One region of the Comamonas sp. lk genome, then DNA from elsewhere that is predicted to be linked to it. Evidence: predicted binding sites of a transcription regulator. Region 1 holds the regulator's gene; each other region holds the start of a gene.
The links. Region 1 encodes FNR, which switches genes on or off when oxygen is low (the NO sensors DNR and NnrR bind a similar motif). Its sites were predicted from a motif close to TTGATNNNNATCAA; they were not measured.

Region 1 (6,902 bases):
CCACGGTGTGGACGGCAAGGGCAACCAGGCTCTGGGTGCCCCCAATCTGACCGACGACATCTGGCTGCACGGCTGGGGTGAAGCGGCCATCGTCAACATCGTCAACAACGGCAAGCACAACGAGATGCCCGCCCAGAAGGACAAGTTGACCGAGGCGCAGATTGCCGTGCTGGCTTCCTATGTTTGGGGCTTGTCCAACAAGGGCAGCCCGGCTCAGAAGTAAGCATGCTGGAAAGGCGGCGCTCATGCGTCGCCTTTTTTCGCGTTTGAATTTTCAGTCATTACAAAAAATTAAGGAGCTGCCATGCAGCCCGATAACGGCAAGCCCCGCAAGATCATCCCGATCACGCCTGTAGAGCCCGAGGACGGGGACAAGATGGTGGCGATGTTCGCCTCCGAGCAAAAGGTGTACTCGCGCTCCATCAGCGGTTTTTTCTCCCGCTGGCGCTGGGCCATGGTGTTCCTGACCCAGCTGTTCTTCTACGGCATGCCCTGGTTGCAGTGGGGCCAGCGCCAGATGGTGCTGTTCGATCTGGAGGCGCGCCGTTTTTATCTCTTCGGACTGGTGCTGTATCCGCAGGACTTCATTTATCTGACGGGCTTGCTCATCATCAGTGCGCTGGCGCTGTTTCTCTTCACGGCGGTGGCCGGGCGTCTGTGGTGCGGCTTTTCCTGTCCGCAAACGGTATACACCGAAATCTTCATGTGGATAGAGCGCAAGGTCGAAGGCGACCGCAGCGCCCGCATGCGCATAGACAAGAGCGGCTGGACTTTCGAGAAAATCTGGAAGAAGTCACTCAAGCAGTTTCTGTGGATTGCCGTTTCCCTGTGGACCGGCTTTACCTTTGTGGGCTTTTTCGTGCCCATTCGTGAGCTGGGTTCGCAGCTGCTTGAGCTGCAAGGCAACTGGCAGATCTTCTGGGTGCTGTTCTACGGTTTTGCTACCTATGGCAATGCGGGCTATATGCGCGAGCAGGTCTGCAAATACATGTGCCCCTACGCCCGCTTTCAGAGCGCCATGTTCGATAAGGACACCATGATCGTCAGCTACGACGGTCAGCGCGGCGAGCCGCGCGCGCCCCGCACCAAGCAGGTGGACGCCAAGGCCCAGGGCTTGGGCGACTGCATTGACTGCAAGCTGTGCGTACAGGTCTGCCCCGTGGGTATCGATATCCGTAACGGTCTGCAATACGAGTGCATTGGTTGCGGGCTGTGCATCGATGCCTGCAACTCCGTGATGGACAAGATGGGCTATGCGCGCGGACTGATACGCATGAGCACGCAAAATGCCATCGCCAGGGCCTGGAAGCAGGCGCAGATCATCCGCAGAGTATTCCGGCCGCGGGTGCTGATCTACACGGTGGTGTTGCTGGGTCTGAGCGCGGCCATGATAGGCAGCCTGATCATGCGCGAGCCGCTCAAGCTCAATGTGATTCGCGACCGTGCCTCGCTGTCGCGCATTGTGGCCGGCGGCAAGCTGGAGAATGTCTACCGCTTGCAGATCATGAATGCCACCGAGCAGGAGCAGCGCTATCGCATCACGGCCACGGGACTGGATGGCCTGGAGGTGGTGCTTGAAGATGAGGTTGTGGTCGGGCCGGCGGAGACACGCGGCGTGCCCGTGGGTCTGCAGATTCCCTATGGATCGGCAGCGCCGGGCTCGCATACCGTGTACTTCAATGTGGATGCCGTGACCGCTGGTGCAGGGCGCACGTCTGAAAAAGCCGTGTTTCTGGTGCCGCGTTAACAATATGAATGCCGCAGCCGCCTCGCAGGCGCTTGCGGCAGATTGATCAAAGAGGTTTTGCCATGTCTTCTAGTCCTGTTTCTGCCCCTGCCGGGCGCGCTGCCAAGCCGGTTCACGCCGAAGACGGCAAGCCCTGGTGGAAGTTTCCTCATGTCTGGCTGGTTGTTGCCGGACCGGCCATCGTGGTGGTGGCCGGCTTTGTGACGGCCTATATCGCCATCAGTGCGCCCGATCCCGTCATTGACCCGGATTACTACCAGCACGGTATCGAGATCAACAAGCGCCTGGAAGAGTCGCAAAAAAGTCTGGCGCCTGCCGTGACGGGCCGCAATCACGCCGCTACTCCGGCCAAGGACCACCCCACGGACCGCTAAATGCTTGTTTTTCGGTGAATTCAAAGCATTTTCGATCTGTAGCCCATATGTATGAAGCGTTGATAGCTATTAAATAAATAGTAATTCGGGTTTCACCTGCCTAGGCTTGCCCGCTGTTTGCGGCAATCCAAGGGTTTGCGGGGGCGCATTCCATGGCTGTTTGTGCAAAATGTTTTGCACCGATGACACAGCCCAAGGAGACGCAGCATGCTCGCTCAACGCTGGAAGTGGATTGCCTGGCCGGCTTTTCTGGCGGCGGCAATCCTGGAGATGGTAGTTTTTGCCTTTGTCGATCCCGGCGATATCGGCCCTGTGGGCTGGTCGCGCAACGCTGTCTGCACGCTGGCGTTCTTTGTGTTCTGGGGCGTGACCCTGTTGTCAAGCTACATCACCTGCTTGCTTTCGCGCTCCGCGCAGGAGCTCAATCACGGCATGGCTTCCGAGCCGCTGGTTGAGTAAGCCGCCCCATGAAGAAAGCCCGCGTCCATCGACGCGGGCTTTTTGATTGTGAAGTGGGGCGTGCCTTAGTCGTGGCACTGCTGGCTGTTGACGATGCGCTTGAGCGCCTCCGTATCCAGAATGCGCAGATGGCGTTGCTTGACTTCCACAATGCCTTCTTCGGCAAACTTGGAGAAGGTGCGGCTCACGGTTTCCAGCTTGAGGCCCAGATAGCTGCCGATTTCCTCGCGGGTCATTCGTAACACCAGCTCCGACTTGGAAAAACCGCGGGCAGACAGGCGCTGCACCAGATTGAGCACAAAGGCGGCCAACCGCTCTTCGGCGCGCATGCTGCCCAGCAGCAGCATCACACCGTGCTCGCGCACAATCTCGCGGCTCATGACTTTGTGCACATGATTTTGCAAGGCGGTGACTTCGCGCGAGAGCTGCTCGAGCTTGTCAAACGGCATCACGCAGACCTCGGCATCTTCCAGTGCCACCGCGTCGCAGGTGTGGTGGTCGTTGACGATGCCGTCAAGGCCTATGATCTCGCCCGCCATCTGAAAGCCGGTCACCTGATCGCGGCCGTCCTCGGTGGCGACGCAGGTCTTGAAAAAGCCGGTGCGAATGGCATACAGCGAAGTGAAACCTTCGCCATTGCGAAACAGCAGACCACCGCGTTTGACTTTGCGGCGTGTCGCCACGATCTCATCAATACGCTCCATCTGTTCATCGTCCAGGCCCATGGGCATGCACAGTTCGCGCAGATTGCAGTTGGAGCAGCTTGCTTTGATGGTCTGAAGATTCATGGGTAAGCAGGGATGGTGCAAGCCGGTGGGCCTGGACTATCTGTGACCTCTTGGTGAGTGATGAGATGGATCAAATTGTCGCAGCTGTTGCCTTGGCATTTCTTGATATCCATCAAGGCTGATGTGTTTGGCTTGGGGCACATTGCAATCATTCCTTCAATCAATGTGTGCGAGTTCATTGCGGTTGCAGTTGCCAGAAATCCTGCCCATCAGGAAACAAGCTGTCATCCGCCAATGTGAGCGCATCCTGACATTCACGTTATGACCGCTGTTACGCCCGAGCTACTGAGTCGATTTGATGTTCCTGGACCACGCTACACATCATTTCCAACAGCCGACCGTTTTGTAGAGGCTTTCGGCACCGAGGACTACATCCTGGCGCTCCAGCAACGCAAGACCCACTGCGCAGCGAGGGCGCTGCCGCTTTCGCTGTATGTGCATGTGCCATTTTGCGAGTCGCTGTGCTACTACTGTGCCTGCAACAAGATCGTGACCAAGCACCACGAGAAAGCGGCCCAGTATCTTGACTATCTGGCGCGTGAAGTGGCCTTGCATACCGAGCACTGCGGCAAGGGACAGGCGGTCAGCCAGCTGCATCTGGGCGGCGGCACGCCCACGTTTTTTTCCGATGCCGAACTGGCCCGGCTTATGGACTTGATGCGTGAGCATTTCAAGCTCGAAGCGGGTGGGGAGTACTCGATAGAAGTAGATCCGCGCACCGTGACGAATGAGCGCCTGGCCGTGCTCAAGGAGCTGGGCTTCAATCGCCTGAGCTTCGGGGTTCAGGATTTCGACCCCGCGGTACAGAAAGCCGTGCACCGTGAACAACCTGCCGAGCAGGTTTTTGCCCTGGTGCAAAAGGCGCGCGAACTGGGCTTTGCCTCCATCAATGTGGACCTGATTTACGGTCTGCCCAAGCAAACCCCGCAGTCGTTTGCGCGCACGCTGGCCCAGGTCAACGAACTGCGCCCGGATCGCATCGCCCTGTATGCCTATGCCCACCTGCCCGAGCGGTTCAAGCCCCAGCGGCGCATCGAGTCTGCGGATTTACCCATGGGCCAGGACAAGCTCAATATGCTCTCGGGAGCCATTGATGCCTTTATGGACGGGGGTTATGTCTATGTGGGCATGGATCACTTTGCCCTGCCCGATGATTCCCTGGCGATTGCCAAGCGCCAGGGGCGCTTGCACCGCAACTTCCAAGGCTATAGCACGCAACCCGATTGCGATCTGATTGCGCTGGGTGTGTCGGCCATCGGCAAGGTGGGGGCGAGCTACAGCCAGAACGCCAAAACCCTGGAGGAGTATTACGATGCGCTGGATGCAGGTACGTTGCCTGTGGTTCGTGGACTGGCGCTTTCGCGTGATGACATGCTGCGCCGGGCCGTCATCATGTCCATCATGTGCCAGGGCGAGGTGCTGTTTGAGCCCATGGAGCAGGCCTGGCTGCTGAACTTTCAGGAGTATTTCGCGCCAGAGCTGCAGGCTTTGAAGGAAATGCAGGCCAACGGGCTGCTGGTGCTCAGCGACGAAGGCTTCAAGGTCACGCCGCTGGGCTGGTTCTTTGTGCGCGGAGTTGCCATGCTGTTTGATCGGTATTTGCAGGCAGACCGAAACCGTGCGCGTTTTTCCAGGATCATCTAGGGCATGTTGATTTCGCTGCTCTGGACTGCTTTGATCATGGGACTCGTGGGTGGGTCCCATTGTCTTGTCATGTGTGCTGCGCCTTGCAGTGCGGTCACTGGCAGCAAGGCCGACCGCCGTACTGACGGCGGCCCGTCGCAAGTGCTGCACTTTCACGGCAAGCCAAGCCGTCCATGGTTGGCGCTTCTGTCGTTTCATCTAGGGCGTATTGCAGGCTACTCGGCCCTGGGCGCTGCGGCGGCCGTGGCCATGGAGAGTCTTTCCTGGCTGACCAATCAAAGCACGGCGCTGCAGCCCTTGTGGGCTCTGTCCCATGTGGCTGTCATGGCCTGGGGTCTGGCTTTGATGGTGCAGGCCAGGCAGCCGGCATGGCTCGAGAGTGCAGGGCGTTTTGCCTGGCAGCGTGTGCAGCCCTGGGTCAGCGCGCCCGGTGGCCGTCTGGCGGCCGGCTTTTTCTGGGCATTGATGCCTTGCGGCTTGCTTTACTCGGCCGTGCTGGTAGCCGCACTCAGCGGCGGCGCATGGCAAGGCGGTTTGGCCATGGCTGCGTTTGCCATAGGCAGCGGGCTCTGGCTGCTAGGAGGCCCCTGGCTGTGGCGCCTGAGTCAATCCCGAATCAATGCGGTGCGTGCGCAATGGGGTACCCGCATCGCGGGGCTGATGCTGGTCGCCATATCGGCCTGGGCCCTGTGGATGGACTTGATCTACAAACCCAGTCTTTGGTGCCGCTGAACACTGGGCTGAAATTGACGTTGCATTACCAAAAAACTGACAATCCGGGTTTGTCGCGAGCGTATGACGCTTTATTTTCTTCAGAGAGCCTGCTGAAGTGGAGATAATGCAAGCTCTCACATCTGTTGCAAAAAGTGAATCGACTCGCTGTTATTGATATTGGGCAAGTGCGGATAGGCATGTATGTCCATCTTGATTTGGGATGGCTTCATCACCCCTTTCCGGTCAATAACTTCAAAATTATTTCTCAAGCGCAGATCCAGACCTTGAAGGAGCTGGGTCTGAGCACGATTCAGTACGACCCCGATAAAAGCGAAATGGCGTCCGCTTTAAACGGGGATGAGGATCTGCCTGCGGGTTTCTTGCCAGATCCCGAGTCTTTGTCATCGTCGACCCCATTGAACCCGCAGTCACTGCATTCGGACGCGGTCGAGCAGTGGCATGCCAAGGTCAAGCACATGGATCTGCAATTCTTGCAGGCGGCGCGCGGCTATGAGCAGCTTGAGCAGGCTGCGCTGCAGCAACCGCAACTGGCGCGCGCTGCCGGTGAGCAGCTGATCGCCAATTGTCTTGCCACCCTGCTGCCCGAGCAGGATGTAGTCTTGCATGTGCTTTCTGACTCTTCAGCAAATGCCTCGAGCGCCCATGGTGTGAATGTGACCGTGCTCAGCTTGTTGTTGGGTCGGGCCATGGGTCTCAAGGAGCTTGCACTGCATGAGCTGGGACTGGCGGCCTTGCTGCATGACGTAGGCAAACTGGCTTTGCCGACCCAGCCCTTTGTGTGCGGCATGAATATTGGCGCGCTGGATACCTCCAAAACACAACATGCCCACTATGCCAAGCATGTGGGCGAGTCTGTCGCCCTGGCGCAGAGCATGGGGCTGTCGCCCGCCGTGACATCTGCAATTGCCCAGCACCATGAGTGGGCCGATGGTTCGGGTTTTCCGCTGCATTTGCTGGGTAGCGACATGGAGCTGGCAGGCCAGATTCTGTGTCTGGTCAATGCCTATGACCGTTTGTGCAATCCGCCCGACAATCACGTCTCGCCCACGCCGCATGAGGCGTTGGCTTCCATGTTCACTACCCATCAAAGAAAATTCGTTCCAGCAGTGCTGGCGGCTTTTGTGCGTCTGATGGGCGTCTACCCTCCGGGCTCGT
Region 2 (6,902 bases), 870 kb from region 1:
TGCCCAAATCTCACCGGTGGTCTGGCGAGATTTCTCATCGCGTGAGCGGTCAAAACCGACGAAACCGACGATCTTGTCGCCTTCGATGGCAACCTGAACCTGGGGTTCGCAAAATTCAATGGCTTCGCGCCAGTAAGCCTGACGCTTTTCAACAGACGACATGGACTTCAACTGGTCGTCGGGGATCAGCCCACGGTAAGCCTCCAGTGCGGAAGCAGTATGGATCTGGGCAATCGCTTTTGCATCGCGAAGAGTGGCGGGACGAACCTGGATACTAGACATGGAAAAACCGGGACGTAAACATGTGAGAATAGGAAGGCCGCAATTGTCTACGGATTCCATTTTTAAGTACGCGCCATGGCAGTAAGCCATGCGCGCAAGTACGGCTGTCCGTAAACTCTTGCCCCAGGGCAAACGATGTGCTATGCGCTCACCAAAATGAAGCAGCTAGCACAAGCCCATCAAGGGTTTGCTTGATATTTGATACAAAATCCAAACACCTGCAACCCGCTCTATCGCCGTCATGGACGATGCGGAAGTTGCCCCGCGGCAAGCTGATGCCGCGCGCCCTGCCACCCAAATCCGGCTAAAACCAACGGCGCATGAAATCCATCACGCGATCGAATTTCTCGCCAAAAGGTGGATAAAGCAGGGACGTGGCGGCCCAGCGCGACTGCACAAAGACGGCTTTCTGGTGCGTAAAGCGCAAAAAGCCTTGCTCCGAATGGTAGGCACCCCAGCCGCTATCGCCCACGCCGCCAAACGGCAGATTGTCGTGAGCCACATGCAGCAAGGTATCGTTCACGCAGACACCGCCGCTGACGGTGCGGGCCAGCACCGCATCGCGCTCGGTCTCGTTGTTGCCAAACCAGTACAGGGCCAAAGGCCTGGGACTGGCGTTGATGGCATTGATCACATCCTCGATGTGTTCGTATGAGATCACCGGCAGGATGGGGCCAAAGATTTCCTCTTGCATCAACTGCATCTGCCCCGTAGTGCCAAACACCAGCGCCGGCGCCAGCTGGCGCTCCACGGCCTCGCCCCAGCTCGTGGCATCACCTTCGGCCGCAGGCGCCGCCGCCTCGTGCATCCAGTGCACCTGCGCCCCCAGGCTCTGGGCCTGGCGCAGCATCTGCTTCAAGCGCGCCAGATGGCGTTTGCTGATGATGGCCGTGTAATCCGGGTTGCCCGAGATCGAGGGATAGAGCTTTTGCACCGCGGCCCTGAAGGCCTCGGCAAACGCCTGCTCCTGTCCGCGCGGCAGCAGCACATAGTCGGGCGCAATACAGGTCTGGCCTGCATTGATCAGCTTGCCATAGGCAATCTTGAGCGCGACTTCCTGCATATCGCAGCTTTGCGAGAGTATGCAAGGCGACTTGCCACCCAGCTCCAGCGTGGTGGGCGTCAGATGCACCGCCGCCGCCTGGGCCACGCGGCGCCCTACGGCCGTGGAGCCGGTAAACAGCAGATGGTCGAACTGCAGACCCGAGAATTGCGTGGCAACACCCGTATCGCCCTGGATCACACAGAATTCGTCGGGGGCAAAAAAACGGGCCACCAGCTCGGCCATCTTGGCCGAGGTATGCGGCGTCAGCTCGCTGGGCTTGAGCATGACGCGGTTGCCCGCAGCCAGCGCAGTGATGGCCGGTGCCAGCGACAGCTGCACCGGATAATTCCAGGGCGCGATGATGCCCACCACCCCCAGGGGCTGGCGCTCGACCCAGGCCTTGCCCGGCTGCAGCATCAGCGGAGTACGCACGCGCTGGCGCCTGGACCACACCCCCAGATGCTTGAGCGTGTGCTTGAGCATGTTGCGCACCAGCATCAGGTCAAGCATCTCCGTCCAGCGCTCGGAGCGCACGCCAAAGTCAGCCTGCACGGCAGCTGACAGCTCGGCACCGCTTTCCACCAGCATTTTTTGCAAGCGCAGCAGGCGCTCGCGGCGCACCAAAATGGGCACGTCCACCTGCGCGCGGCTGGCTTGGTATTGCAGGTCAAAAATGCGGTGCAAGTCCATGTAGTTCATGCCTGTCTGAAAAGCTCTTTAATCACAGCCTCAACCATAGCCTGAGACTGCGTAAACACGGCGTAAAAAAAGAGCCTGATGCATACAGCATTCAGACTCCTTGGTACGAATGAGAGGCCGTCTGCAACCCAGTATGAGGGCTGCAGACGGCCTTGTCATTACGACTCGTGCACTTCGCGTGGCTGCACGTCGGTCACGTCACCGGCGCCCGGCAACACGCCACGACGCGAGCGTGAATCGCGTTCTTCAGCCGCAGAGGCCTTGCCCGACGATTGCGCCATCCACTCGGCACCCGAGCGGTATACCGTCTGCCAGCCGGCAAACGGGCTCATGCCGCCCATGCTCATGGGCATGATGGGCTGACCGGTGAGCCTGGCCCACAGGGCACGCAAGCCCCAGAGCAGCGCCAGCGAGCCGGCCACTGCCATCAGGCACAGAAAGAACACCAGACCCACCAGCATCAGCACGATGCGGATGGCCCAACGGGTAGCGGTGGTGGCGAAATCGTTCAAAGCAAAACCTTTCTATTGCTCAAGAAGCTCAGGCAGTGCCTGCGGCCTCGAACCTGAATACCCCGGGCGCAGTGACCGGGTCCACATGTACCGAGATGGTACTCTTGGGCAGAAATTTGCCTTCAAGTAACAACTTGGACAGCGGATTTTCAATACGCTGTTGAATCGCACGCTTGAGCGGACGGGCACCGAACACGGGATCGAAGCCAACCTTGGCCAACTCGGCCAGAGCCTGCTCGGACACCTGAATGCCCAGATCCATTTTCTCCAGACGACGCTCCAGCAGTTTGAGCTGAATTCTGGCAATAGCCTCGATATTGCGTGCGTCCAGCGCATGGAAGACCACGGTCTCGTCGATGCGATTCAAGAATTCGGGTCGGAAATGGGTTTTAAGTTCCCCCCACACCGCTTCTTTGATGTCATCGGCGTCCTGGCCCACCATGGCCTGAATCAAATGTGAACCAATGTTGCTGGTCATCACGATCACGGTGTTCTTGAAGTCCACCGTGCGACCCTGACCATCGGTCAAGCGGCCATCGTCGAGCACCTGCAGCAGCACATTGAAGACATCGGGGTGGGCTTTTTCCACCTCGTCGAGCAGCAGCACGCTATAGGGCTTGCGGCGCACGGCTTCCGTCAGGTAGCCGCCCTCCTCGTAGCCCACATAGCCTGGTGGCGCACCAATCAGACGTGCCACAGAGTGCTTTTCCATGAATTCGCTCATGTCGATGCGCACCAGATGGTCTTCGCTGTCGAACATAAAGCCTGCCAGCGCCTTGCACAGCTCGGTCTTGCCCACGCCGGTAGGGCCCAGGAACAGGAAGGAGCCTGTGGGGCGATTCGGATCGGACAGACCCGAGCGCGAACGGCGGATGGCATTGGCCACGGCAGAGATCGCCTCCTCCTGGCCCACCACACGCTCGTGCAGCTTGTCTTCCATGCGCAGCAGCTTGTCTTTTTCGCCCTGCATCATCTTGGCCACGGGAATACCGGTGGCACGGCTGACCACCTCGGCAATTTCCTCGGCACCGACTTGCGTGCGCAGCAGCTGGTTGGCGGGCTTGCTGCCGCCTTCCTCTTCGTTCTGGGCTTCATGCAACTGCTTTTCCAGAGCAGGCAGCTTGCCGTATTGCAGCTCGGCCACCTTGTTGAAATCACCTTTGCGCTTGAATTCCTCGATCTGCACGCGGATCTGGTCGATCTCCTTGCGGATCTGCTCCGAACCCTGGGCGCTGGCCTTCTCCGAAGTCCAGACCTCTTCCAGATCGGCGTATTCACGCTCCAGATTCTCGAGTTCTTCCTCGATCAAGGCCAGACGCTTTTGCGAAGCCTCGTCCTTTTCCTTCTTCATGGCTTCGCGCTCGATCTTGAGCTGAATCATGCGGCGCTCGAGCTTGTCCATGACCTCGGGCTTGGAGTCCATCTCGATCTTGATCTTGGCCGCAGCCTCGTCAATCAGGTCGATGGCCTTGTCCGGCAGAAAACGGTCGGTGATATAGCGGTGCGACAGCTCGGCCGCAGCCACGATGGCGGGGTCGGTAATGTCCACGTTGTGGTGGCTTTCGTACTTGACCTGCAGACCGCGCAAGATGGCAATCGTGTCTTCCACCGAAGGCTCGTTGACCATCACCTTCTGGAAGCGCCGCTCCAGCGCCGCGTCTTTTTCAATGTACTTGCGGTACTCGTCCAGCGTGGTGGCGCCCACGCAGTGCAGCTCGCCACGCGCCAGGGCGGGCTTGAGCATATTGCCTGCGTCCATGGCTCCGTCGGCCTTGCCGGCGCCTACCATGGTGTGAATTTCGTCGATGAAAAGAATGATCCGGCCTTCGTCCTGCGAGACTTCCTTGAGCACGGATTTGAGGCGCTCTTCAAAATCACCGCGATACTTGGCACCGGCCAGCAGGCCCGCCATATCCAGCGACAGCACGCGCTTATTCTTCAGGGATTCAGGTACTTCACCGGCCACAATGCGCTGGGCCAGACCTTCCACGATTGCGGTCTTACCCACGCCGGGCTCACCGATCAGCACGGGATTGTTCTTGCTGCGGCGTTGCAGCACCTGAATGGCCCGACGGATCTCATCGTCGCGGCCGATCACGGGATCAAGCTTGCCGCTGCGGGCACGCTCGGTCAGGTCCAGGGTGTATTTTTTGAGGGCTTCGCGCTGGCCTTCGGCTTCTGCGCTGTCCACGTTCTGCCCACCGCGCACGGCATCAATGGCCGACTCCAGACTGGAGCGGCTGACACCGCTTTCCTTGAGCAAAGCGCCTGCACGGCTGGACGAGCCCGCGCCATCGGCCAGGGCCAGCAAGAACAGCTCGCTGGCGATGAACTGGTCGCCACGCTTCATGGCTTCCTTGTCGGTGGCCTGCAGCAGACGGGCCAGCTCCGAGCCCACTTGCACGTCGCCTTGCTGCTGCACGCGCGGCAGATCGGCCATGGCCTTCTCGGCCGAGCTCTTGAGTTGCTGCACATTGCAGCCTGCACGCTGCAGCAGCGCGGACGGACCGTCGGGCTGGCGCAGCATGGCGACCAGCAGATGCAGAGGGTCAATGGTGGATTGATCGGCGCCCAGCGCAAGCGACTGCGCATCGGCCAAAGCTTCTTGAAATTTGGTAGTCAGTTTGTCAATTCGCATAGTGTGGGTCTCCACTCCATAACAGATTCATTGCTCATAATCTAAGCACATAGCGGAGATTTTCAAGGTCTGCGCCTGCAACAAAGTCTCCGGCTTGCGCCAGATCAAAGGCCATCCATCGCGGCACACCAGCGCCCGTCAAGCATCCTGCTGCAGCCGGGAAAACTGCGTAGGAGTCATGCCCAAATGCGTGCGAAAGCTGCGCAGCAGGTGACTGGCGCTGGAAAAACCCGTCTCCTCCGCCACTCGGGCCAGCGTCGGCCTGCATCCCGATGCCGCCAGCAAGCTGCGTGCCCGGCCCAGCCTGCGCTGCAGCACCCAGTCATGAACGGTGCAGCCCATGCTCTGGTGAAACATGCGGGCAAAGTGAAACTCCGACAGACAGGCCACCCCGGCCAGAGCCTGCAGCGTCAGCGCCTTGCTGTCCGCCAGATGTGCCTCAACATAGTCCAGCACCCGGCGGCGCGCCAGCGAAGACAGACCGCCAGCCACTCTGAGCGCGGCCTGCCTGCGCTGGGGCGTGGCCGATTGCAGCACCAGGCTGTCCAGCACCTGCTGACTCAGCGTATCGGCCCGCAGCCAGCTGGCTGCATCGCTCCAGTCCAGCGCATCCAGCGTCTGCGCCCAGCGCAGATAAGCGGCATCCTGGGCATAGATTTGCGGTGTTGGTGCATGGCTGCGCGGCTCGGCATCGAGCAGGCGCACCACGCGCTCGGCCCAGGCCTGATCCGAGATGTAGAGATGCAGAAAGCGCACCGGTTCGCGCACCAGCCATGACGATTCATGCTGCGCCGGAAAAATGCAAAAGCGCCCGGCCTCACCGCGCGCATCCGCATCGCCCTTGAGTTGCGAGCCCTTGCCGCCCGCCAGATACACGCTGAGCGTGTGATGGCTTTGCCGGCTATAGACCACCTCGTCATCACGATTGGCCCAGACCGCCAGTTGCAGCGATTGGGTCAGCTGTGCCTGCCGCTGCAGCTGCGCCTGCGACTGCGCCAGCACCTGGCAAAGATGCTGTTGCTGTGGTCGGGAGACGGGCTGCAAGGCGGGGGCGCACATGGCCCATTGTGTCCCAGCTCTTCAACCAGGCCTGTCCATCCCGGCTTGCAGCGCCACAAAACCGCAGGAATATGCAATGCCGCAACCAGGCCGCCGCGCATCATGGCCAGCATCTTGTGATTGCCGAGAAAGCCATGATGTTGCCTTTGTATGCCCTGGTCGTGCTGATCTGGGGCTCCACCTGGATCGCGCTGAAAATGCAGCTGGGCAGCGTGCCCATTGAGATCTCGATTGCCTACCGCTTTGGCCTAGCCGCCCTGGTTCTGTTTGCCTGGCTCGCCCTGAGCCGCCAATGGAAAGTGCCGCGCGGCCCGGCCGTGCCGCGGGTACTGGCACAGGGTCTATGCCTTTTCAGTCTGAACTTTGTCTGCTTCATGCACGCCAGCGAGACGCTGACCAGCGGCCTCGCCGCCGTGGTCTTTTCCAGCGCCAGCATCTGGAACGCACTGCTGGCCCGACTGATCTATGGCCGCAGGCTGGCACCCCATGTGCTGGCCGGCAGCAGCCTGGGGCTGGCGGGTCTGGTCATTCTGTTCTGGCCCGAGCTGGCCCAGGGTCAGCACGCCAGCTGGCAGGGTCTGGCCTGGGCTCTGGGCGGAACGCTATGCTTTTCTTGCGGCAACATGCTCTCTGCCTCGCTGCAGAAGCTGGGCTACAAGCCGCTGCA
Region 3 (6,902 bases), 770 kb from region 1:
GGGGCGGCCCATTTCCACCGCATGGGCGTGGTAGTTGCGGCCCACAAAGAACAGGCGGTTGATGGGCAGGCGTTGCTCGCTGCCTTGCACGGGCAGGGATTGAACCGGAGCGGGAGTCCAGAGATAGTTGCTTGGGGTCATGGGAGAAATTCCTGGTTGGTGATCGGTAAGAAGTGCTTGAAACCAGCGCCCTTCAAGAGTGGGACAGTCGGCAAGGGCCTGGGCGGCCCCGCCGCCCCGCAGCAAAGGCTGTCGTCCCCCTCTCAGGGGGAAGACGCGCAGCGGCTCAGGGGGTCTCTGCTCTATATGCGTGAACGGCTTCAAAAATGGGCGTGTCGGCAAAGCGGAACAGATCCAGCTGGGGTTGATCGGCATCGCAGCGGGCGGTGAAGGGCTGCCATGAGGGCACGACAAACATGTCGCCACGGCGCACCTGCCATTGCTTGTCGCCCACGGTGACCAGACCCTGGCCGTCAAAGACCTGGAACACGGCCGAACCCACTTCACGCTTGGGCTGGGTCGCTGCGCCGCTTTGAATGCGGTGCATTTCGCAGCGAATCGTGGGCAGCACATCGCGGCCGTTTGTCGGGTTGGTGTAGCGCACGGCGGCGTGGCCAGGGCTTACGGTGGCGGCATAGCCTTCGGCCTCCAGCGCCAGTTGCTCGCTCAGGGCGCGGTCCGTATCCACCCAGCGATAGGCCAGCAGCGGCGTGGCGGGCGTTGGCTCCAGATGCGCTACCGGGCGTAAGCCGGGGTGAGCCCACAGGCGCTCCGAGCGCGAAAACTGGGGCTGGACGCGCTCATGCGGCTCCAGCTGCAGGCGTCCGTGCTCGAAGAACTGCGACTCGGTGTAGTAAGCAAACGGAATGTCCAGGCCGTCAATCCAGGCCATGGGCTGACTGGCCGCATTGTGGTGGGCATGCCAGTTCCAACCGCCCTGGGGCAGAAAGTCGCCGCGCGACATGCGCACCGAGTCACCGTTGACCACGGTCCACACGCCTTCGCCTTCCACCACAAAGCGAAAAGCGTGCTGGCTGTGGCGGTGCTCGGGTGCATCTTCGCCGGGCATCAGATATTGAATCGCGGCCCAGAGCGTGGGCGTGGCAAACGGGCGCCCGCCCAGGGCCGGGTTGGCCAGGGCAATGGCGCGACGCTCGCCGCCCCGGCCCACGGGAACGATGCGGCCGGCCTCGTCGGCCAGCTTGAGCAGATGGTCCCAGCGCCACAAATGGGGCAAGGCCTGGCTTTTGGGGTGGGCGGGCATCAGGCCGCCGATTTCCGTCCACAGCGGCACCAGCATTTCCTGCTCGAAGCCGCGGTACAGCTGCTCGAGTGCGGGCGTGGGTTCGGGCTGGCCGGGGCCGGCCCCGGCCGACAGTTTGACGGGGGAAGGAGGTGTTGTTTCTGTATGGAGCATGGCGCTTGCTTTTTTTGGATGGACTCAGTCTTTGGCCAGGCAGGTTTCTGCCGTCCAGCCGTACAGCCATTCCATGGCGTCATAAAAACGCTCTGGCGACCGCCCCTTCCACAAATCGTTGCGCACCAGACGCTCCACTCCCTTGGCGTGGAAGATACGGCCCATCTCTCGCGCCGAAAGCACCACACGCGCCGTACGGGCAATGCGTGAGCGCTCATAAAGCTGTAGCGCTGCAGGCCAGTCGTGCTCGCAGTGCTTGAGGGCCCGGCCTAGTGTGACGGCGTCTTCGAGCGCCATGCAAGCGCCCTGGGCTATGTATTGCAGTGTGGGGTGGGCGGCATCGCCCAGCAAGGTTGTGCGGCCGAAAGTCCATTGGTCAATGGGTTCGCGGTCGGCCGTGGCCCAGCGTTTCCAGCTCTTGGGCAAGTCGATCAGCTGGCGTGCAAGCGGGCAGCAATCCTGGAAATAGCTTTGCACTTCTTCGCGGCTGCCTTCGCGCACGCCCCATTCCTCGGCCTCGCGGCTGTGAAAGGTGACGACCACGTTGTATTGCTCGCCGCCGCGCAGCGGGTAGTGCACAAGGTGGTAGTTGGGGCCGACCCAGATGCTGGCCGCATTCCAGCGCAGATCCTGGGGAAAGTCGTTTTTTTCGACCACGGCGCGGTACACCACATGGCCGGAAACGCGGGCTGCATCGCCAACATATTGCTGGCGCACCACGGATTTGACGCCGTCGGCGCCAATCAGTGCCTGGCCGACGTGGGCCACACCATGCTGGTCGTAGACGGTGACGGTTTCGCCGTTTTGCTCCACGCGCTCAATGCGTGTTCCCGTCAGGGTTTCGATATTGCCATGGGCCTGTGCACCCTCTAGCAGCGAGCGGTGAATGTCGGCGCGGTGAATCACGGCATAGGGATTGCCAAAGCGCTGGCGAAAGGCTGCGTCCGTGGGGATGCGTCCTACCAGGCGCTCGTCCAGTGCGTCGTGCATGACCATCTCGTCGGTATAGACGGCGCGGCTGCGGGCCAGCTCGCCAATGCCCAGCGCATCGAAGGCGGCAAAAGCATTGGGACCCAGCTGAATGCCGGCGCCGATTTCGCCCAGCTCGGGCGACTGCTCCAGCACCTTGACGGCATAGCCCAGACGGGCCAGCGACAGGGCTGCCGCCACGCCGCCAATGCCGCCGCCGGCCACCAGGACGGGAAGAGTTGATGAGCAAGGAGTCGTCATGGTTTCGCTTCTTTCTGGTGCCGCTTTCCACTCGGTGCTGATGCAAACCAGGCCCGTCTAGGTCTGCGTCATCGCCAAAAGCCGGGTGGCTAGTGGTCGCGGAAGATAAATAAACAGTGTGCTGACGATCAGTGTAGTTTTTATTTATCTCAAAAGTTTCTGGGGTAAACCCGGTGGTCGAATGCGCGGTCTGAATCGGCCCGAATTCATGAGAACATTCCTCTGCGCACCGCAGCCACACAGAACAAGACATGCAATACCAACCCGCAGAACTGGAAAACTATCCCGGCTATCACATACGCAGGCTGCAGCAGATCGCCGTGGCTGTCTTCATGGAGGAGGTCGAGGCCTTTGGCGTCACGCCCGTGCAATACGCGGCCATGTCGGCCGTGCTGCGTCAGCCGGGTGTGGATCAGCGCACGCTGGCGCGCAACATCGGTTTTGACACTTCCACCATTGGCAGCGTGATCGACCGGCTGGAAGTGCGTGGCCTGATGCTGCGCAATCCCAGCCCCACGGACAGGCGGGTGCGCCAGCTGACGCTGACGGATGAGGGCCGCGAATTGCTGCAGCAGGCCGAGCCTGCCGTGTTGCGCGCCCAGCGCCGCATGCTAGAGCCGCTACCCGATGACAAGCGTGCCCAGTTCATGGAGCTGATTGCGCTGCTGATCCATGAAAACGACGAGTTCGCTCGCGCCCCCAGTGCCGTGGCCGAGCGCAGCGCAGAAGGCAAGCGCACGGCGGCAGTCAAGGCCGTGAAGTCCTTGACGGGCAAGGCGTCTGGCGCCCGTGCCGGCAAGCTGGTCAAAGCGGCCAAAGCAGCCGTCGAGTAAGCCCGGCTCATGGACTGGGACCATCTGCGTTTTTTTGGCGAGCTGGCCCGCAACGGCAGCATGGCTGCTGCCGCGCGCCGCCTGGGCGTGGAACACACCACGGTGTCGCGCCGCATTCAGGCGCTGGAAAAGCAGCTGGGTGCCGTGCTGTTTGAACGCGCCGGCGGGCAGTGGCGACTGACGGAAGCCGGCCGCCAGCTGTTGACCGTGGCCGACAGCATGCAAAGCGCGGTCGATGGGCTGGAGCGCGGCCCGCTGGCGCTGGCCTCGCACAGCGAAGGCCCGGCCGGACTGGTGCGGGTGGGTGCTACCGAAGGCTTTGGCACGCAGTTGCTGGCCTCGGAGCTGGCGCGCCTGACTCAGCGCTACCCCATGCTCAGCATCGATTTGCTGGCGCTGCCGCGCATGCTGCATCTGTCGCGGCGCGAGGCCGACATCGTCATCTCGCTGGAGCGCCCCAAGCGCGGCTCGGTGGTGGTTACCAAGCTGGCCGACTACCGGCTTTATCTGTACGGACAGCGCGAATACCTGGCCCGCAAGCCCCTGGTGGCCAGGACCGAAGATCTGCGCCACCACAGCTTTGTGCACTATGTGGACGATATGTTGTTTACCCGCGAGCTGCAGCTGCTGGACACTTTGCACCAGCCCGAGCGTTTTGCCTTGCGCAGCACCAGCATTACCGCCCAATACGAGGCCGTCAGAGCCGGAGCAGGTCTGGCCGTGCTGCCAGCTTTTCTGGCCGACAAAGACCCGGTTCTGAGCCGCGTGCTGCCGGAGCAGGCCTGCTTCACCCGCACTTTCTGGATGAGCATGCCCGTGGAGTCGCGCCAGATTCCGCGCATTGCCGCCACCTGGAGCTTTCTGCGCGATACCGTGCAATCCATGCGCAGCCTGCTCTGTCCTTGAGATACGTTCAGGTCAGCAAGTGATTCGCGAAAAAATCAAAACCCCGGCAACGCAAGCGGCCGGGGTTTTCATTGAAAGCTGCCAAAGCGCAGACCCAGTGGCCGCTTTCAGCTATGTATTTCGATCAAGCGCTGGCTTGAACACCTTTGTTCGCAAACGTGGGGCCGGTGGTGCCGGGAATCCAGCCGGGATAGGTTTCCATCACTTCGGCAAACAAGGCGGAGTCTATCCAGCGTTGCAGCCAGTCCTGCAGATGCGGCCAGGGCTGCTCGTCCCACTGCGCCTGCTCGATGCGGGCGTACTGGCGTACAAAAGGGCGCAAAGCCATGTCGGCCAGGCTAGGGTGCAGACCAAACAGGTAACCGGTCTGATCGAGCTGGTCGTTGAGCTCGCTGAGCCAGATCAGTGCATCGGCCTGGGCCTGATTGACTTCCTCGGCGCTGTGGCGCTCGGGGTATTTGCAGCGATCCAGCGCTTTCTTGAAAAAACCGTCATTGCGCGCGATCAGCGACAGCATCTCGCTCAGCTCGCCTTGCGTGGGTGAGAGCCAGCCGTCGGGATCGTTGGCGGCAAGCGCATGCAGCATGATGTCTAGGCTTTGATCGATCACGGCTCCATCTGCACTCACCAGCACCGGCACCGTGCCTTTGGCCGATGCATCCAGCAGTGCCTGTGGCTTGTTTCTCAGATTGATCTCGCGCAACTCGCAGGCCATGGCCGAATGCGCCAGCGCCAAACGGGCACGAATCGCATAAGGACAGCGGCGAAAGGAATACAGCACAGGCAGCGAAGAGGGTGAGGACAAGGAATCAGACATGAACAGCAGAGAAAAGTGCGATGCAGCGTTGAAGGCTTTGCGTGCGCTTGGATGAGTTTGGGAATGGAGCAGCCCACAGCCTAACCCATGTCTCATGCCGTCAGGGCGTGATCGCCTATAGATCGCCTATAGCCAAAGCCAGCGGCTTTGCGGGCCTGGAAACGAGCCAAAGCGAATACCAAAGTGCGTGAAGGCCAAACTCGCGAGGCTAAAGGGGTGCAAGGGATTCTGAAAGACACAGTGCTATTTGTTGTGACCGTACAGCGCATCAGCGGCCACGCCATCCGGGTGCGGGCCATGCGGCAAGCACAGGTCCATACCGCTGATAGGCTCTGCAGCCTGCGAGCGTTCGAGGGCCTGGCAACCGGTCTTGCTAAAAATTATGTGCGATTGCACAATTTTGTCGAACTTCGAAATTCATAGCGAAAAGTCGTTGTACAATTCGATCCATCGTAGGGGAGTCGCCAAGCTGGTTAAGGCACCGGATTTTGATTCCGGCATGCGAAGGTTCGAATCCTTCTTCCCCTGCCAAGATATAAAAACCTGTTCACGCAAGTGAACAGGTTTTTTGTTTTGTGCCTTTTGTGTTGCGCTTTGCATTGCCTTTTTCCCGCTTGGTTTGTCATACGCCATCCGCGGGTCCATCCATTGCGCGGATTCGATCTGGTGAAATTCGCATTCGCCGGGCGCAGGCAATAGATATCTGCAAATCCTGCATGTCTAGATTCGCCTTGCTTCGTGATGCCGCGCTGTTTTCTCTGACGTTTTTGCGGTGCTCAGTTGCAGTGCTTCGGTATTGATAGCTGCCTGCGCTTAACTGTGCTGCATCTGAGGCCTGTTTGATACTTCGTCGAGTGGACGTGACGGTTTGTTTCGAGTCGGACAGGCTTTTGTCCATGGCCGCGGGCGATTTGAGGCAGGTGGCAGAGGCCAGATTGGCTTTTTGCCTAAGTGTTACTACGGATACGTCAATAAATGTCGTTAAATTTCTTGCGAAATGATTCGATGATTGCGTCGAATCGTCAAAACAAAGAAATTTCACCTGCAAACTGCTTATAGACTGGCTCTCTTTTGTTCGACTTACTTTCGATAATTGTTCGATTTAAGTCGAAGTTGATCCGAACCCAGCAGGAGCGGCGTATGCCCAGCAAATCTTCGATTCTCCAGACCGTGGCCCTGGCTGCCAGCCTGTGTGTTGGCACGGCTGCCGTGGCCCAGGAATCTTCCATGGCCCGTGTCGAGCGTACCAAGACGCTGCGCGTGGGGGTGATTTCGGGTGCCACGCCTTATTTCCACAAAGATCTGGTGTCGCAAAAATGGGAAGGCTTTGGTCCTGACTTCGCCACCAGTCTGGCCCAGAAGCTGGGCGCCAAGGTGGAGCTGGTGGAAACCACCTGGGGCAATTCGGTAATGGATCTGCAGACCAACAAGATCGACGTGATGTTCGGCATGGGCCCGACGCCCGCGCGCCGTGAAATGGTGGATTTCTCGGAGATGCTGTTCAACAACACGCTCACAGCGGTCTGCAAAAAAGGCTACGGCCCCGTCAAGACCTGGGAGCAGTTGAACGATCCCAAGGTCAAGATCGTGGTGGACGTGGGATCCAACCAGGATCAGTTCGCTACCAAGACTTTGCCCAAGGCCAATATTGCACGCCTGGAAAGCTCGGGCGCGGCCTCCATGGCCGTGCAGACCGGCC

Region 2: clpB (ATP-dependent chaperone ClpB) is a predicted target of FNR. The motif match lies at 5,271-5,284, and genes of this name have one in related genera.
Region 3: EAO39_RS13675 (3-hydroxybenzoate 6-monooxygenase) is a predicted target of FNR. The motif match lies at 2,787-2,800, and genes of this name have one in related genera.

What each region holds. Positions count from the first base shown of each region.
Region 1 covers NZ_UOOB01000001.1:2,243,382-2,250,283, forward strand. The annotation lists gene ccoP (cytochrome-c oxidase, cbb3-type subunit III) at 1-223, shown strand, start outside; gene ccoG (cytochrome c oxidase accessory protein CcoG) at 305-1,747, shown strand; gene EAO39_RS10325 (FixH family protein) at 1,810-2,121, shown strand; gene EAO39_RS10330 (hypothetical protein) at 2,329-2,580, shown strand; gene fnr (fumarate/nitrate reduction transcriptional regulator Fnr) at 2,646-3,368, opposite strand; gene hemN (oxygen-independent coproporphyrinogen III oxidase) at 3,630-5,012, shown strand; gene EAO39_RS10345 (sulfite exporter TauE/SafE family protein) at 5,016-5,744, shown strand; gene EAO39_RS10350 (HD-GYP domain-containing protein) at 5,924-6,902, shown strand, end outside.
Region 2 covers NZ_UOOB01000001.1:1,371,812-1,378,713, reverse strand. The annotation lists gene EAO39_RS06140 (GNAT family N-acetyltransferase) at 1-282, opposite strand, end outside; gene EAO39_RS06135 (coniferyl aldehyde dehydrogenase) at 587-2,026, opposite strand; gene EAO39_RS06130 (hypothetical protein) at 2,185-2,538, opposite strand; gene clpB (ATP-dependent chaperone ClpB) at 2,567-5,176, opposite strand; gene EAO39_RS06120 (AraC family transcriptional regulator) at 5,315-6,235, opposite strand; gene EAO39_RS06115 (DMT family transporter) at 6,370-6,902, shown strand, end outside.
Region 3 covers NZ_UOOB01000001.1:3,010,241-3,017,142, reverse strand. The annotation lists gene EAO39_RS13685 (fumarylacetoacetate hydrolase family protein) at 1-141, opposite strand, end outside; gene EAO39_RS13680 (cupin domain-containing protein) at 287-1,417, opposite strand; gene EAO39_RS13675 (3-hydroxybenzoate 6-monooxygenase) at 1,442-2,647, opposite strand; gene EAO39_RS13670 (MarR family transcriptional regulator) at 2,899-3,480, shown strand; gene EAO39_RS13665 (LysR family transcriptional regulator) at 3,490-4,386, shown strand; gene EAO39_RS13660 (glutathione S-transferase) at 4,511-5,203, opposite strand; tRNA gene EAO39_RS13655 (tRNA-Gln) at 5,658-5,734, shown strand; gene EAO39_RS13650 (transporter substrate-binding domain-containing protein) at 6,344-6,902, shown strand, end outside.